Regions from separate parts of the Streptomyces sp. CC224B genome, predicted to be linked through region 1. Evidence: predicted binding sites of a transcription regulator. Region 1 holds the regulator's gene; each other region holds the start of a gene.
What was found. Region 1 encodes HrcA, which represses chaperone genes, less so after heat shock. Its sites were predicted from a motif close to TTNGCACTCNGNNNNNCNGAGTGCNAA; they were not measured.

Region 2: the regulator HrcA is predicted to act here: its motif matches at 2,337-2,363, upstream of groL (chaperonin GroEL).
Region 3: the regulator HrcA is predicted to act here: its motif matches at 3,318-3,344, upstream of groES (co-chaperone GroES).

Annotation. Positions count from the first base shown of each region.
Region 1 covers NZ_JASCXL010000038.1:35,181-40,456, forward strand. Annotated here, with positions in the region: gene QK440_RS17220 (DUF3097 domain-containing protein) at 30-845, opposite strand; gene QK440_RS17225 (MBL fold metallo-hydrolase) at 956-1,699, opposite strand; gene hrcA (heat-inducible transcriptional repressor HrcA) at 1,905-2,921, shown strand; gene dnaJ (molecular chaperone DnaJ) at 2,922-4,058, shown strand; gene QK440_RS17240 (nitronate monooxygenase) at 4,277-5,276, shown strand, end outside.
Region 2 covers NZ_JASCXL010000155.1:13,018-18,293, forward strand. Annotated here, with positions in the region: gene QK440_RS37565 (class I SAM-dependent methyltransferase) at 41-688, shown strand; partial or broken gene QK440_RS37570 (SAM-dependent methyltransferase) at 830-943, shown strand; partial or broken gene QK440_RS37575 (SAM-dependent methyltransferase) at 1,074-1,187, shown strand; partial or broken gene QK440_RS37580 (SAM-dependent methyltransferase) at 1,318-1,431, shown strand; gene groL (chaperonin GroEL) at 2,487-4,112, shown strand; gene QK440_RS37590 (peptidase inhibitor family I36 protein) at 4,679-5,276, shown strand, end outside.
Region 3 covers NZ_JASCXL010000152.1:13,821-19,096, reverse strand. Annotated here, with positions in the region: gene QK440_RS37305 (MFS transporter) at 1-737, shown strand, start outside; gene QK440_RS37300 (methyltransferase domain-containing protein) at 724-1,953, opposite strand; gene QK440_RS37295 (polysaccharide deacetylase family protein) at 2,089-2,991, shown strand; gene groES (co-chaperone GroES) at 3,491-3,799, shown strand; gene groL (chaperonin GroEL) at 3,929-5,276, shown strand, end outside.

The sequences.
Region 1 (5,276 bases):
TTGCTGATCGCCGGGTGGGCCGACGGTGGCTACGGGGCGGTCACGAAGTCGATCAGCTCCTCCACTCGACCCAGCAACGCCGGCTCCAGGTCCTTGTAGCTGCGCACCGAGCCCAGGATGTGCTGCCAGGCGGCGCCCGTGTTCTCCGGCCAGCCGAGGGCGCGGCACACCCCGGTCTTCCAGTCCTGGCCGCGTGGGACGCGGGGCCAGGACGCGATGCCCAGGGACGACGGCTTCACCGCCTCCCAGATGTCGATGTAGGGGTGGCCGACCACCAGCGCGTGCGGGCTGGAGACCTCCGCCGCGATGCGGAACTCCTTCGAGCCGGGCACCAGGTGGTCGACCAGGACCCCGAGGCGCGCGTCCGGCCCGGGGGAGAACTCGGCCACGATCGCGGGCAGGTCGTCGACGCCCTCCAGGTACTCGACGACGACGCCCTCGATGCGCAGGTCGTCGCCCCACACCTTCTCCACGAGTTCCGCGTCGTGGCGCCCCTCCACGTAGATGCGCCCGGCGCGCGCCACCCGCGCCCGCGCGCCCGGTACCGCGATCGAGCCGGACGCGGTGCGCGCGGGGCGCCGGGGCGCCGCGGCCGTCGGGCGGACGAGGGTGACGACCCTGCCCTCCAGGAGGAAGCCGCGCGGCACCATCGGGAAGACGCGGTGCTTGCCGAAGCGGTCCTCCAGGGTCACCGTCGGGCCCTCGGCGGTCTTCTCACAGCGGACCACGGCTCCGCAGAACCCGGTCCCCACCTCCTCCACCACCAGATCGGCCTCGGCGGGCACCTCCGGGACGGGGGCCGACTTCTTCCACGGGGGAGTGAGATCCGGGTTGTAGCTGCGCATTCGACAGACGGTAGGACATCGGGTGACGTTCCGTCACTCCACGGGGCGGGTGTCCCGTCGTGCAGGACCCGCGGGAGCCCCGGAACCGCCCGGCCCGGTGGCCCGGTGGGTCAGCCCGTGGCGAAGCGCCGCGCCAGTTCCTCCCGTTGGGCGCGGACGAACGCCGCGTCCACCGCCGCCCCGTGCCCCGGCACGTACACCGCGTCCTCGCCGCCCAGGGCGAGCAGCCGGTCGAGGGCGGCGGGCCACCGGCCCGGCACCGCGTCGGGTCCGGCCTGCGGCTCCCCGGACTCCTCGACGAGGTCGCCGCAGAAGACGACATCGGGCTCGCCGGGCACCAGGACCGCCAGATCGTGTCCGGTGTGCCCGGGGCCGGCGTTCGCGAGCAGCACCTGGACCCCGCCGAGGTCCAGCGTCCACTCGCCGCCCACCAGGTGCCGGGGGCGGACCAGCAGGTCGGCGGCCTCGGCGGCGGCGCGCCCGTCCAGGCCGTGCGCGACGGCGTCCGCGCGCAGCTCGTCGCGGCCCCGGTCGAGGACCGCGTCGACGCCGGCCGCGCCGAACACCTCGACCCCCGCGAACGCCGCCGCCCCCAGGACGTGGTCGAAGTGCGGGTGCGTCAGCGCGAGATGCGTCACGCGGCGGCCGCCACCGAGCAGCCGCCGGGCCTCGGCGCGCAGCTCCGCGCCCTCCCGCAGGCTGGACCCGGCCTCGATCATCAGCGCGGCGTCGTCGCCGGCGACCAGGCCGGCGGTGCAGTCCCAGACGGGCAGCCGCCGCCGTCCCACGCGGGGCGCGAGCCGTTCCCAGCCCGCCGTGCGCCAGTCCGGCGCCGGGGTGGCAGGTGCGTTCATACGGCGACGCTAACGCCCTCCGGGACGACGGGCAGCCGTTACCCCCGGCCACACGTGGGCATGACGACAGGGGTCGGCCCTTGCCGGGGCTATACCCACCGGCCGTACACTGGCTCGACGAAGGTTTGGCACTCGCATGTGGTGAGTGCCAGGGTGGGGCCGCCGCGGGGGCTCGGGACGAGGGACGACGCTGGAGGTGTGCGCGATGCTGAGTGAACGCAGGCTTGAGGTGCTGCGCGCCATCGTCCATGACTACGTCGGCACGCAGGAGCCCGTCGGCTCCAAGGCGCTCACCGAGCGTCACAGCCTGGGCGTCTCCCCGGCCACGGTCCGTAACGACATGGCGGCGCTGGAGGAGGAGGGGTTCATCGCCCAGCCGCACACCAGTGCCGGGCGCATCCCCACCGACAAGGGGTACCGGCTGTTCGTGGACAAGCTGGCGGGCGTCAAGCCGCTGAGCGCCCCCGAGCGCCGGGCGATCCAGAACTTCCTCGACGGCGCCGTCGACCTGGACGACGTCGTGGGCCGTACGGTGCGGCTGCTCGCGCAGCTCACCCGGCAGGTCGCGGTGGTGCAGTACCCGTCCCTGACGCGGTCGACGGTGCGCCACGTGGAGTTGCTGTCGCTCGCCCCGGCCCGGCTCATGCTGGTCCTGATCACGGACACGGGGCGGGTCGAGCAGCGCATGATCGACTGCCCGGCGCCGTTCGGTGAAACGTCTCTCGCGGACCTGCGCGCCCGGCTGAACAGCCGGGTCGCGGGCCGTCGTTTCACGGACGTGCCGCAGCTCGTTCAGGACCTGCCCGACTCCTTCGACAAGGAGGACCAGGCCACGGTGGCGACAGTCCTGTCCACCCTCCTCGAGACCCTGGTCGAGGAGAACGAGGAGCGGATGATGATCGGCGGCACCGCCAATCTCACCCGCTTCGGACATGACTTCCCTCTCACGATCCGGCCGGTCCTCGAGGCCCTGGAGGAACAGGTCGTCCTCCTCAAGTTGCTGGGCGAGGCCACGGATTCGGGCATGACCGTGAAGATCGGTCACGAGAACGCCCATGAGGGGCTCAGCTCCACGTCCGTGGTCTCCGTCGGCTACGGTTCGGGAGGCGAGGCAGTGGCCAAGCTCGGCGTGGTCGGACCGACCCGCATGGACTATCCGGGAACGATGGGAGCAGTACGCGCAGTGGCACGTTACGTCGGACAGATCCTGGCGGAGTCGTAAGTGGCCACGGACTACTACGCCGTACTCGGCGTGCGCCGCGACGCTTCCCAGGACGACATCAAGAAGGCCTTCCGGCGGCTCGCCCGCGAGCTGCACCCGGACGTCAACCCCGATCCGAAGACGCAAGAGCGCTTCAAAGAGATCAACGCCGCTTACGAGGTGCTCTCGGACCCGCAGAAGAAGCAGGTCTACGACCTCGGCGGTGACCCGCTGTCCCAGTCGGGCGGCGGCGGTGCGGGCGGTTTCGGAGCCGGTGGCTTCGGCAACTTCTCGGACATCATGGACGCGTTCTTCGGTACGGCGGCGCAGCGCGGGCCGCGCTCGCGCACCCGCCGCGGCCAGGACGCCATGATCCGCCTGGAGATCGACCTCGACGAGGCGGCCTTCGGCACGACCAAGGACATCCAGGTCGACACGGCCGTCGTCTGTACGACGTGCTCCGGCGAGGGCGCCGCGCCCGGCACCTCCGCGCAGACCTGTGACATGTGCCGGGGCCGCGGTGAGGTGTCCCAGGTCACGCGGTCCTTCCTGGGCCAGGTCATGACCTCGCGGCCGTGCCCGCAGTGCCAGGGCTTCGGCACCGTGGTGCCCAACCCCTGCCCGGAGTGCGCGGGCGACGGCCGCATCCGGTCCCGCCGGACGCTCACGGTGAAGATCCCGGCCGGTGTGGACAACGGCACGCGGATCCAGCTCGCGGGCGAGGGCGAGGTCGGCCCGGGCGGCGGCCCGGCGGGCGACCTGTACGTGGAGATCCACGAGCTCCCGCACCCCGTCTTCCAGCGGCGCGGCGACGACCTGCACTGCACCGTCACCATCCCGATGACAGCGGCGGCGCTCGGTACGAAGGTGCCGCTGGAGACGCTGGACGGGGTCGAGGAGGTCGACATCCGGCCGGGCACGCAGTCCGGGCAGTCGATCCCGCTGCACGGGCGGGGTGTCACCCACCTGCGCGGTGGGGGGCGCGGCGACCTGATCGTGCACGTGGAGGTCCTCACGCCCACGAAGCTCGACCCCGAGCAGGAGCGGCTGCTGCGCGAGCTGGCCAAGGCCCGCGGCGAGGAACGCCCCACGGGCCAGTTCCAGCCGGGCCAGCAGGGCCTCTTCTCCCGCCTGAAGGACGCGTTCAACGGGCGGTAGCGCCTCGAACGGGCGGGCCCCGGCTCTTGGGTGCGCAGCACTTGAGGGCCGGGGCCCGCCCTTGTCCCGGCAGACGGCGGTCAAGCGCTCCGCGTCGGGGCCGGGCGGGCGAAAGCCGGGGTGGTACGGGTGGGCGGGTGGGAAAGAATCCGGCCGCGGCAGCGGCAGGGAAGTACCCCGCACAAGGCGCCCCCGCCAGACGTGGCACGATGCCTCCCATGCCCTCCCCACCCCAAGCCCTCTGTCGCCACCCGATCGTGCAGGCCCCGATGGCGGGCGGCGCCTCGACACCGCGGCTCGCGGCGGCCGTCAGCGAGGCCGGGGGGCTCGGTTCGCTCGCGGCCGGGTACAAGACCGCCGACGGGATGTACCAGGAGATCAAGCAGGTCAGAAGCCTGACGTCGCGCCCCTTCGGGGTGAATCTCTTCATGCCGCAGCCGGAGTACGCCGACCCGGCCGCCGTCGAGGTGTACCGCAACCAGCTCGCCGGCGAGGCCACCTGGTACGAGACCGAGCTCGGCGACACCGACGTCAAGCGCGACGACGGCTACGAGGCCAAGCTGGCGATCCTGCGCGACGACCCGGTGCCCCTGGTGTCGTTCACGTTCGGCTGCCCGACGCGCAAGGAACTGCAGGCCCTCGCCCGGGTCGGCACCACGACCGTCGTCACGGTCACCACGCCCGAGGAGGCGCTCGCCGCGCAGGACGCCGGCGCCGACGCCGTGTGCGTACAGGGCGTCGAGGCGGGCGGCCACCAGGGCACGCACCGGGACAACCCGGAGACGGACCGGGCCGGGATCGGCCTGCTGAGCCTGCTCACGCAGGTGAGGGAGGCCGTACGGCTGCCCCTGATCGCCACCGGCGGCCTGATGCGGGGCGCGCAGATCGCCGCGGTGCTCGCCGCGGGCGCGGACCTCGCGCAGCTCGGCACGGCGTTCCTGGTCACCCCGGAGTCCGGCGCGCACGCCCTGCACAAGCAGGCCATGACCGACCCGCGGTTCGTCCGCACGGAGCTGACCCGCGCCTTCTCGGGCCGCCCCGCGCGCGGCCTCGTCAACCGCTTCCTGCGCGAGCACGGCCCGTACGCGCCCGCCGCCTACCCGCAGGTCCACTACCTGACGGCCGGCCTGCGCAAGGCGGCGGCCAAGGCCGGCGACCCGCAGGCCATGGCGCTGTGGGCGGGCCAGGGCCACCGCCTTGCGCGGGAGCTGCCCGCGG
Region 2 (5,276 bases), on a different contig from region 1:
GGGGGAACGCTGGGCGCGGGGGGAACGCTACGGTCGCACCATGACTGGAGAGCAGACCTTAAGTGTGACCCGTGAGTCCTACGACGCCGTTGCCCTCACCTACGCGCAACTGTTCAGCGACTCCCTGCGCGACCGCCCCCTGGAGCGCGCCCTCCTGAGTGCCTTCGCCGAGCTGGTGCGGGCCGACGGTGACGGCGAGGTCGCCGACCTCGGCTGTGGGCCGGGGTACGTCACGGCGCACCTGCACGGGCTCGGCCTGAGTGCCTTCGGCGTCGACGGCTCCCCGGCGATGGTCGAGCTGGCCCGCGAGGCGCACCCCGGGCTGCGGTTCGAGGTCGGCTCGATGGCCGCGCTGGACATCGGGGACGGCGTACTGGGCGGGGTGCTCTCGCGGTGGTCCGTCATCCACACCCCGCCGGGTGAGCTGCCCGCCGTCCTGGCGGAGATCGCCCGGGTCCTGGCTCCGGGCGGGCACCTGCTGATCTCCTTCCCCGCCACCGAGGGCCCGGGGCACGAGCCCCAGGCCTACGACCACGCGGTGACCACGGCCTACCGCTGGTGCCCCGACCGCTTCGCCGCGCTGCTGCGCGACCACGGTCTGGTTGAGACGTCGCGCACGGTGATCGAGCCCGCGCCCACCGACAAGCGCCAGTTCCAGGAGATCCAACTCTTCGCCCGCAAGGTGTGAACCCGCCTCCGACCGGCTGCCGATCGAAGCGGGCTCGATCCCCGGTCGAACCGGCTCGGGGAACCGCCTGCCGCTGCATCACGCATCCCGCAGTGCGCCGCGCCCGCCCGCACGGCACCACCGGCCCGGGCGGGTGGGCGCGCCGCGCTGCTGCGCGACCACGGTCTGGGTGAGACGTCGCGCACGGTGATCGAGCCCGCGCCTGCCGATCAGCGCCAGTTCCGGGAGGTTCAGCTCTTCGCCCGCAGGGTGTGAGCCCGTCTTGGGACGGCTGCTGATCGATCCGGGGTCGATCCCCGGTCGAACCGGCGCGGGGCAGCCTCTTCCTGCTGCATCCCCCGCCCCCGCCCGCACGGCACACCGCTCCGGGCGAGCGGGCGGGGGCGCCGCGTTGCTGCGTGATCACGGTCTGGTTCAGACGTCGCGCACGGTGATCGAGCCCGCGCCCACCGACAAGCGCCAGTTCCAGGAGATTCAGCTCCTCGCCCGCAGGGTGTGAGCCCGTCTTGGGACGGCTGCTGATCGATCCGGGGTCGATCCCCGGTCGAACCGGCGCGGGGCAGCCTCTTCCTGCTGCATCCCCCGCCCCCGCCCGCACGGCACACCGCTCCGGGCGAGCGGGCGGGGGCGCCGCGTTGCTGCGTGATCACGGTCTGGTTCAGACGTCGCGCACGGTGATCGAGCCCGCGCCCACCGACAAGCGCCAGTTCCAGGAGATTCAGCTCCTCGCCCGCAGGGTGTGAGCCCGTCTTGGGACGGCTGCTGATCGATCCGGGGTCGATCCCCGGTCGAACCGGCGCGGGGCAGCCTCTTCCTGCTGCATCCCCCGCCCCCGCAGTGCACCGCGCCCGCCCGCACGGGACATCGCCCCGGACGGGTGGGCGTGCCGCGTTGCTGCGCGATCACGGTTTGGTTCAGAGGTCGCGCACGTTGATCGAGCCCGCGCCTGCCGATCAGCGCCAGTTCCAGAGGTCCAGCTCCTCGCCCGCAGGGTGTGAGCCCGTCTTGGGACGGCTGCTGATCAATGCGGGGTCGATCCCCGGTCGAACAGGCTCGGGGGAATCTCCCATGCTGCATCCCCCGCCCCCTCAGCGCACCGCGCCCACCCGCACGGGACACCGCCCCGGACGGGTGGGTGGGTGGGAAGGCCCCGCTGGGCAGCGGTCCGCAGCGCGAAGCGTCGATCCGGGCGGGGAACGGGCCCGGGCGGGTGGGTGGGTTGGGAAGGCCCCGCAGGGCAGCGACCTGCAGCGCGAAGCGTCGACCTGCGCGGGGAACGGGGCCGGGCGGGTGGGCGGGTGGGAAAGCCCCGCAGGGTAGTGGCCCGCAGCGCGAAGCGGCGACCTGTGCGGGGAAGCGCCCCGGGCGGGTGGGTGGGTGGGAAGGCCCCGCAGGGCAGTGGCCCGCAGCGCGAAGCGTCGCCCGCGCAGGGAACCGCCCCAGGCGGGAGAAACCTGGCGCACCCCCACCCCGCCACGCCGGGGCGCGCAAGCCCCCGCCCGCCGGCCCCGAGGGCAGCACCCCCGAGGGAAGTCACCCCCCGGACCCCGGGGGCGACCTGCCCCGAGGGCAGCGCCCCCGAGGGAAGTCGACCCCGTACCCCGGGGGCGACCTTGCACTCGCGGGGGTCGAGTGCTAATCATTGGCGTTAGCACTCTACGAGTGAGAGTGACAGAAGGACCGGGTGGGTGAGGCCCGCAGGCCGGGTGGGGCAAGGAACCACAAGGCAGCAGGCCGTCCGTCGCGGGCGCCGGCACGGTCCTACGCTTTTCCACCCCGTCCGGGAGGACCACTTCACATGGCCAAGATCATCGCGTTCGACGAGGAGGCACGGCGCGGCCTCGAGCGCGGCATGAACCAGCTCGCCGACGCCGTCAAGGTGACCCTGGGCCCCAAGGGTCGCAACGTCGTCCTCGAGAAGAAGTGGGGCGCCCCCACGATCACCAACGACGGTGTCTCCATCGCCAAGGAGATCGAGCTCGAGGACCCGTACGAGAAGATCGGCGCCGAGCTGGTCAAGGAAGTCGCCAAGAAGACGGACGACGTCGCCGGCGACGGTACGACCACGGCGACCGTCCTCGCCCAGGCCCTGGTCCGCGAGGGCCTGCGCAACGTGGCCGCGGGTGCCAACCCGATGGCCCTGAAGCGCGGCATCGAGAAGGCCGTCGAGGCCGTCTCGGGCGCCCTGCTCGACCAGGCCAAGGAGGTCGAGACCAAGGAGCAGATCGCCTCCACGGCCTCCATCTCCGCCGCCGACACCCAGATCGGCGAGCTGATCGCCGAGGCCATGGACAAGGTCGGCAAGGAAGGCGTCATCACCGTCGAGGAGTCCCAGACCTTCGGTCTGGAGCTGGAGCTCACCGAGGGTATGCGCTTCGACAAGGGCTACATCTCGGCGTACTTCGCGACCGACATGGAGCGCATGGAGGCGTCGCTCGAGGACCCGTACATCCTCATCGTCAACTCCAAGATCTCCAACGTGAAGGACCTCCTTCCGCTCCTGGAGAAGGTCATGCAGTCGGGCAAGCCGCTGCTGATCATCGCCGAGGACGTCGAGGGCGAGGCCCTGTCCACGCTGGTCGTCAACAAGATCCGCGGCACGTTCAAGTCCGTCGCGGTCAAGGCCCCGGGCTTCGGCGACCGCCGCAAGGCCATGCTCGGCGACATCGCCATCCTCACGGGCGGCACGGTCATCTCCGAGGAGGTCGGCCTCAAGCTGGAGAACGCCGGTCTCGACCTGCTCGGCCGCGCCCGCAAGGTCGTCATCACCAAGGACGAGACCACGATCGTCGACGGTGCCGGTGACTCCGAGGCCGTCCAGGGCCGCGTGAACCAGATCCGCGCCGAGATCGAGAACAGCGACTCGGACTACGACCGCGAGAAGCTCCAGGAGCGCCTGGCGAAGCTCGCGGGCGGCGTGGCCGTCATCAAGGCCGGTGCCGCGACCGAGGTCGAGCTCAAGGAGCGCAAGCACCGCATCGAGGACGCCGTGCGCAACGCCAAGGCGGCCGTCGAGGAGGGCATCGTCGCCGGTGGTGGCGTGGCCCTGCTGCAGGCCTCCTCGGTCTTCGAGAAGCTGGAGCTGGACGGCGACGAGGCCACCGGTGCCGCCGCCGTGAAGCTGGCCCTCGAGGCTCCGCTGAAGCAGATCTCCGTGAACGCCGGCCTCGAGGGTGGCGTCATCGTGGAGAAGGTCCGCAACCTCACCCCGGGTCACGGCCTCAACGCCGCGACCGGTGAGTACGTGGACATGATCGGCGAGGGCATCATCGACCCGGCGAAGGTCACGCGTTCCGCGCTGCAGAACGCCGCGTCCATCGCCGCGCTGTTCCTCACCACCGAGGCCGTCATCGCCGACAAGCCGGAGAAGGCCGCCCCGGCGGGCGCTCCGGGCGGCATGCCCGGCGGTGACATGGACTTCTGAGCCGACTGACGGTTCAGGCTCGTCCTTCCTGAGGGCGGCACCCCTCGCCACGCGCGAGAGGTGCCGCCCTCAGGCGTTTCCGCGCCCCCCTCGGCCGCCGCTGAGGGGGGCGCGGTACGTCGCCGGGGCCGCAGGCGGGCCGTCGGTCCCGCGGCCCGTGTCGGTACGCCTCCGCCCGCTCCCCTCCCCGGCACGTGCGCGGCCCGTCCCCTGAGGGCGCCGACCGGTCCCCGGGTGCGGGAACCGGCCATTCCCGCGAGCCGAGCCGGCTCTTCACCATTCCGTTTCGTCTTCGCCGCACCGGCCACACATCAACCCTGCCTGCCCGAGGCCGCAGGGGGCCGCATTCCGGGCGGCGAGCGAGTTCAGGCCAGCACCCTCAAAGCACTCGATTCACAGCAGCGAAAGATTAAGACTGTGACCGCAAAGCCCAGCAAATTCCCTGTGCAGCCCCGTAATTGCGCCCATCCACTTGCTATCGCACAGCTTCACCGCTCGCAGTCGCAAGGGTCAGCCACACGGTCGCGCGGTCGCACACTCCCGACCCCACACTTCGGAGAACCTCCTTGATACGCAGACCCATGCTCTCCCTGCTCGCCGTCACCACGACGGCCACAGCGCTGGTGCTCACCAGCGGCGCGGTGGTGCACGCCGACGGCCCCGCCCCCGAGCCGACGGCCACCGCCACGCAGCCGCCGTCCGAGCAGCCGCCCGAGGACCCGGCGGACGACCCGTCGGACGACCCGGCGGACGAGCCGTCCGAGGAGCCCTCGGAGGAGCCGGCCGACGAGCCGACGGACAAGCCCGACGACCCGTCGGACGTGCCGCCGAACGGTGGACCGGGCACAGAGCCCGAGCAACCGGTCTTCGCCTACTACAACGGCCGCCTGATCAACCTCGCCAAGTCCTGGGAGGGCGCCACCAGTTGCACCGAGCTTCCCGGCGGGGAGGTCCACTGCTACGACACGGACGAGGAGGCGCTGAGCGATCCGTCCCTCCCGGCCGCGACCCGCGAGGCGACGCGTCAGGCCAACGCCGCCCCCGGCGCGATGATCAGGCCGCCGCGCCGGTGCGTCGTCGACTACTGGTGCCTCTACCAGCACGCCAAGTACAAGGGCAAGATCCTCCGCTTCGCCGAGAGCGGCAAGAAGAAGCTCTCGAACT
Region 3 (5,276 bases), on a different contig from region 1:
TCGCCGCGTTCTGCGTCGTCGAGCGGCGCGGCGAGCGGCGCGCCCGGCAGCCGCTGCTGCGCCTCGGGCTGCTCGCGCACCGCCCCGTGCTGTCGGCGAACGCCTTCTCGCTGCTGATGTCCGCGGGCCAGTTCGCCGCGTTCTACTTCACCTCGCTCTACCTCCAGGAGGTCCTGGGGTACGGGCCCACGCGCGCCGGGGCCGCCTTCCTGCCGTTCTGCGCGGGGGTCGTGGCGGGCACGGTGGTGGCGGCCCGGACGGTCGGCCGGGTCGGGGAGCGGGCGCTGCTGGTGGCGGGCGGGCTGCTCGGCGCGGCCGGGTTCGCGTGGTTCGCGCTGGCCGTGGAGGCGGGCGGGACCTTCGCGGGGTCCGTGCTCGGGCCGTCGCTGGTGGCCAGCGTGGGCATCGGCATGTGCTTCGTACCGCTCGGCACGTCCGCGACGGCCGGGGTGGCCCCGGAGGAGGCGGGGATGGCGTCCGGGCTGCTCAACAGCTCACGTCAGATCGGGGGCTCGATCGGGCTCGCGGTGCTCGTGACGGTGGCGGCGAGCGCGACCGGCACGGGGTCCGCGGGGCTCGCGCAGGGGTACGCGGCGGCGTACGCGGTGGCGGCGGGGCTGCTGGTCGCGGCGGCCGCGGCCACCGGGGTGCTGCACGGGCCCGCGGCCCGGCCGGGGCCCGGGGCGGGCGAGGACCGGGCCGCCCCCGTGGCCGGGGAGCGCGTCAGGGCCGAGTAGCCGGCTCCCCGGGCTTGAGGGGGTGCCCCAGCAGCATCGTGGGGGCCCCGGCGACGCGGGTCAGGAAGACCGTGGCGGACCCGGGGCCCTGGGGCTTCACCTTGCGGCGCAGCTCCTCCGGCTCCACCGCCGAGCCCCGCTTCTTGACCGTGAGGATCCCGACGCCGCGCTCCCGCAGCAGCGCCTTCAGCTTCTTGACGTTGAAGGGGAGCTGGTCCGTGATCTCGTACGCGGTGGCGTACGGCGTCGGGCGGGCGACGTCGGAGGTCACGTAGGCGATCGTCTCGTCGACGAGCCCGCCCTCCACCCGGGCGGCCACGTCCGCGACCAGATGGGCGCGGATGACGGCGCCGTCCGGCTCGTACAGGTAGCGGCCCACGGGGCGCACGGCCGGGTCCGGCGGCATGGCGGCGCGCGCGGCGCTGAGGGAGGCGCGCGACGGCAGCAGGGTCGCGCGGTGCGAGGCGGGCGCCCCTGTCCCGAACCACAGCACCGCCTCCTTCACGTCCCCGCCGTCCGAGATCCACTCGGCCTCCGCCTCCGCGGGCACGGCGTCGTGGGGGATGCCGGGAGCGATCTTCAGCGCGGCGCGGGGGGCCTCCCGGGCGGCGGCCACCGCCCAGGACAGCGGCGGCGAGTACGCCTCCGGGTCGAAGATCCGGCCGCGGCCGCCGCGCCGCGCGGGGTCGACGAAGACCGCGTCGCAGCCGCCCGTGTCCACCTCGGTCACGTCCGCCTCGCGCACCTCGATGAGGCCGTCGAGGCCCAGGGCCTCGGCGTTGGCGCGCGCGACCGCGCAGGTCAGCGGGTCGCGGTCGACGGCGAGGACCGCGATCCCGGCGCGCGCGAGCGCGAGGGCGTCACCGCCGATGCCGCAGCACAGATCGGCGACCCGCCGCACCCCGAGCTCCCGGAACCGCTCCGCCCGGTAGGCCGCCACGGACGTGCGCGTGGACTGCTCGACCCCGTTCGGCGTGAAGAACATCCGCGCGGCGTCCTTGGCCCCGAACTTCGCCACCGCCCGCTGCCGCAGGCGCGCCTGGGCGAGCGCCGCCGAGACCAGGCCGACGGGGTGGTCGCGGCGCAGCCGGGTCGCCACCGCGAGCTCCTCGGCGGGCTCGACGTCCCGTACGGCGTCGAGCAGGGCGGCGCCCTCGTCGGTGAGAAGCGCGGCGAAGGCCGTCGTGGCGGACTGCTGATCGTGCGGAGCGTTCACCGGCCCATTGTGGGCCAGTCGGTGGAAGGTACGCGTCCGGCAGCGGTGTCGACCCCGCCGCAGGGCCCTGGACTGCGAGGATCCGGCGCCATGCGACGTGTACTAGTACGACAAGATGCGAAATCCTCCGGAAAGGTGAGAAAGGCACGGAAGACGCGGAGGCGGGCGGTGCTCACCGTGGCCGCGCTCGGCGCCGGCGCGGTCGCCTCCGGCTGCGCGTCGGACGCCGGGGAGGGCGCGGGGGGCGCGCACGGCCAGCCGCCCCAGCTCGCGCCCCCCGCGCAGGCGCTGCACGAGTACGCCCAGCGCGTGCGCGCGAACCACACCGCGCGGGCCGCCGCCGCGAGCTACTGGGGCCTGTCCCGGGTCCCGCTGGCGGCGCCCCCGCCGCCCGCCGTGAAGCCGCGCCTGAAGACGCGCAAGGGCTTCGGGGTGCGCGGGCACGCGAAGCTGCCGCCGGTGTTCACCACGGTCCCGACCAAGCGCAAGGTCGTCTTCCTGACCGTCGACGACGGCGCCGAGAAGGACCCGGCGTTCCTGCGGATGATGAGCGACCTGCGCATCCCGTACACCGCGTTCCTCAGCAACTACCTGATCAAGACCAACTACGGCTACTTCAAGCAGATGCAGGACCGCGGCACCGCCCTGAACAACCACACCCTCAACCACCGCTACATGCCGGACCTCTCGTACAGGGCGCAGCGGCGCGAGATCTGCGGCATGCAGGACGTCATCGAGAGGCGGTACGGCAAGCGGCCCGAGCTGTTCCGGCCGCCGTACGGCAACTACGACCGCGACACCCTGCGCGCCGCCAAGTCCTGCGGCATCAAGGCGGTGCCGCTCTGGGCGTCGGAGGGCTTCGCCGACCGCATGGCCTGGCGCGAATGGGACCGCGACCTGCACCCCGGCGACATCATCCTCACGCACTTCCGCGGCAGCGACGACTGGGACGGCTCGATGACGGACATGGTCCGGACGGTCATGAAAACGGTCACCGGCAGGGGGTACGCGGTGGCCCGGCTCGAGGACTACGTGTGACTCGAGGACTACGTGTGAAACGCGCCCCGGCCCTCCTGCTGCTGCCGCTCCTCCTCCTGACGGCCTGCGCCCAATCGGTGGACCCGATCGAACGCCTGGGCCGCAAGGCGGCGGAGAGAATCCCCCTGCAGGAGCCGCCTCGCTGCGGGCAGCCGTTCCGCGGGGCGAGTGGGGCCTCCGCCCTCAGCTCCCACACTCCCGCGCCCCGCGCGGAACCCACCCCGCGCGCGAAGCGTTGCCACAAGGACACCCCTCCGGTCGCGCCCTGACACCCCGCGCGGCGGAGCCCGGCAGAGCCGGTACGCCGCCAGGCCGGCGGCAGCCAATTGGCACTCCGCTTGACCGAGTGCTAATCGCCGTCCTAGTCTCGGCCCTGGCACTCCCGCATGGAGAGTGCCAGAAGCGACGGGCAGGTCCGGCACCCGCGACGACGGATCCACCTGGTCGCCACCTCTAGATCAGTTAACCCCGCGAGATCTCCGAAGGGGGAGGTCGGATCGTGACGACCGCCAGCTCCAAGGTTGCCATCAAGCCGCTCGAGGACCGCATCGTGGTCCAGCCGCTGGACGCCGAGCAGACCACGGCCTCTGGCCTGGTCATCCCGGACACCGCGAAGGAGAAGCCCCAGGAGGGCGCCGTCCTCGCCGTGGGCCCGGGCCGTTTCGAGAACGGCGAGCGCCTTCCGCTCGACGTGAAGGTCGGCGACGTCGTGCTCTACAGCAAGTACGGCGGCACCGAGGTGAAGTACAACGGCGACGAGTACCTGGTGCTCTCGGCCCGCGACGTGCTCGCGATCATCGAGAAGTGATCCAGCAGTAGTCGCTGCTTTCACCCGGCAGATTTGCTTCGCGCCGCGCCCCTGGTCACCCCCGCTGATGCCGGGCGGCGAGGGGCGCGGTTCGTTCATACGAGTATCCGAGAGGGCTGAAACGCTCCCATGGCGAAGATCCTGAAGTTCGACGAGGACGCCCGTCGCGCCCTCGAGCGCGGCGTCAACAAGCTTGCCGACACGGTCAAGGTGACGATCGGCCCCAAGGGTCGCAACGTCGTCATCGACAAGAAGTTCGGCGCCCCCACCATCACCAACGACGGCGTCACCATCGCCCGTGAGGTCGAGGTCGAGGACCCGTACGAGAACCTGGGCGCCCAGCTCGTGAAGGAGGTGGCGACCAAGACCAACGACATCGCGGGTGACGGCACCACCACCGCCACGGTCCTGGCCCAGGCCCTGGTCAAGGAGGGCCTGCGCAACGTCGCCGCCGGCGCCTCCCCGGCCGCCCTGAAGAAGGGCATCGACGCCGCCGTCAAGGCCGTCTCCGACGAGCTGCTCGCCACCGCGCGGCCGATCGACGACAAGTCCGACATCGCCGCCGTGGCCGGGCTCTCCGCCCAGGACCAGCAGGTCGGCGAGCTCATCGCCGAGGCGATGGACAAGGTCGGCAAGGACGGTGTCATCACCGTCGAGGAGTCCAACACCTTCGGTCTGGAGCTGGACTTCACCGAGGGCATGGCCTTCGACAAGGGCTACCTGTCGCCGTACTTCGTGACGGACCAGGAGCGCATGGAGGCCGTCCTGGAGGACGCGTACATCCTCATCCACCAGGGCAAGATCTCCTCCATCCAGGACCTGCTGCCGCTCCTGGAGAAGGTCATCCAGGCCGGCTCCTCGAAGCCGCTGCTGATCATCGCCGAGGACGTCGAGGGCGAGGCCCTGTCGACCCTGGTGGTCAACAAGATCCGCGGCACCTTCAACGCGGTGGCCGTCAAGGCCCCCGGCTTCGGTGACCGCCGCAAGGCGATGCTCGGCGACATGGCCACCCTCACCGGCGGCACCGTCGTCGCCGAGGAGGTCGGCCTCAAGCTCGACCAGGTCGGCCTGGACGTGCTCGGCACCGCCCGCCGCGTGACGATCACCAAGGACGACACGACCATCGTCGACGGCGGCGGCAACACGGCCGACGTCGAGGCCCGCGTCGCCCAGATCAAGGCCGAGATCGAGACCACCGACTCCGACTGGGACCGCGAGAAGCTCCAGGAGCGCCTCGCGAAGCTGGCCGGCGGCGTGTGCGTGATCAAGGTCGGCGCCGCCACCGAGGTGGAGCTGAAGGAGAAGAAGCACCGTCTGGAGGACGCCATCTCCGCGACCCGCGCCGCGGTCGAGGAGGGCATCGTCTCCGGTGGTGGCTCCGCGCTCGTCCACGCCGCGAAGGTGCTCGAGGGCAACCTCGACAAGTCCGGCGACGAGGCCACCGGTGTCACGGTCGTCCGCAAGGCCGTCGTCGAGC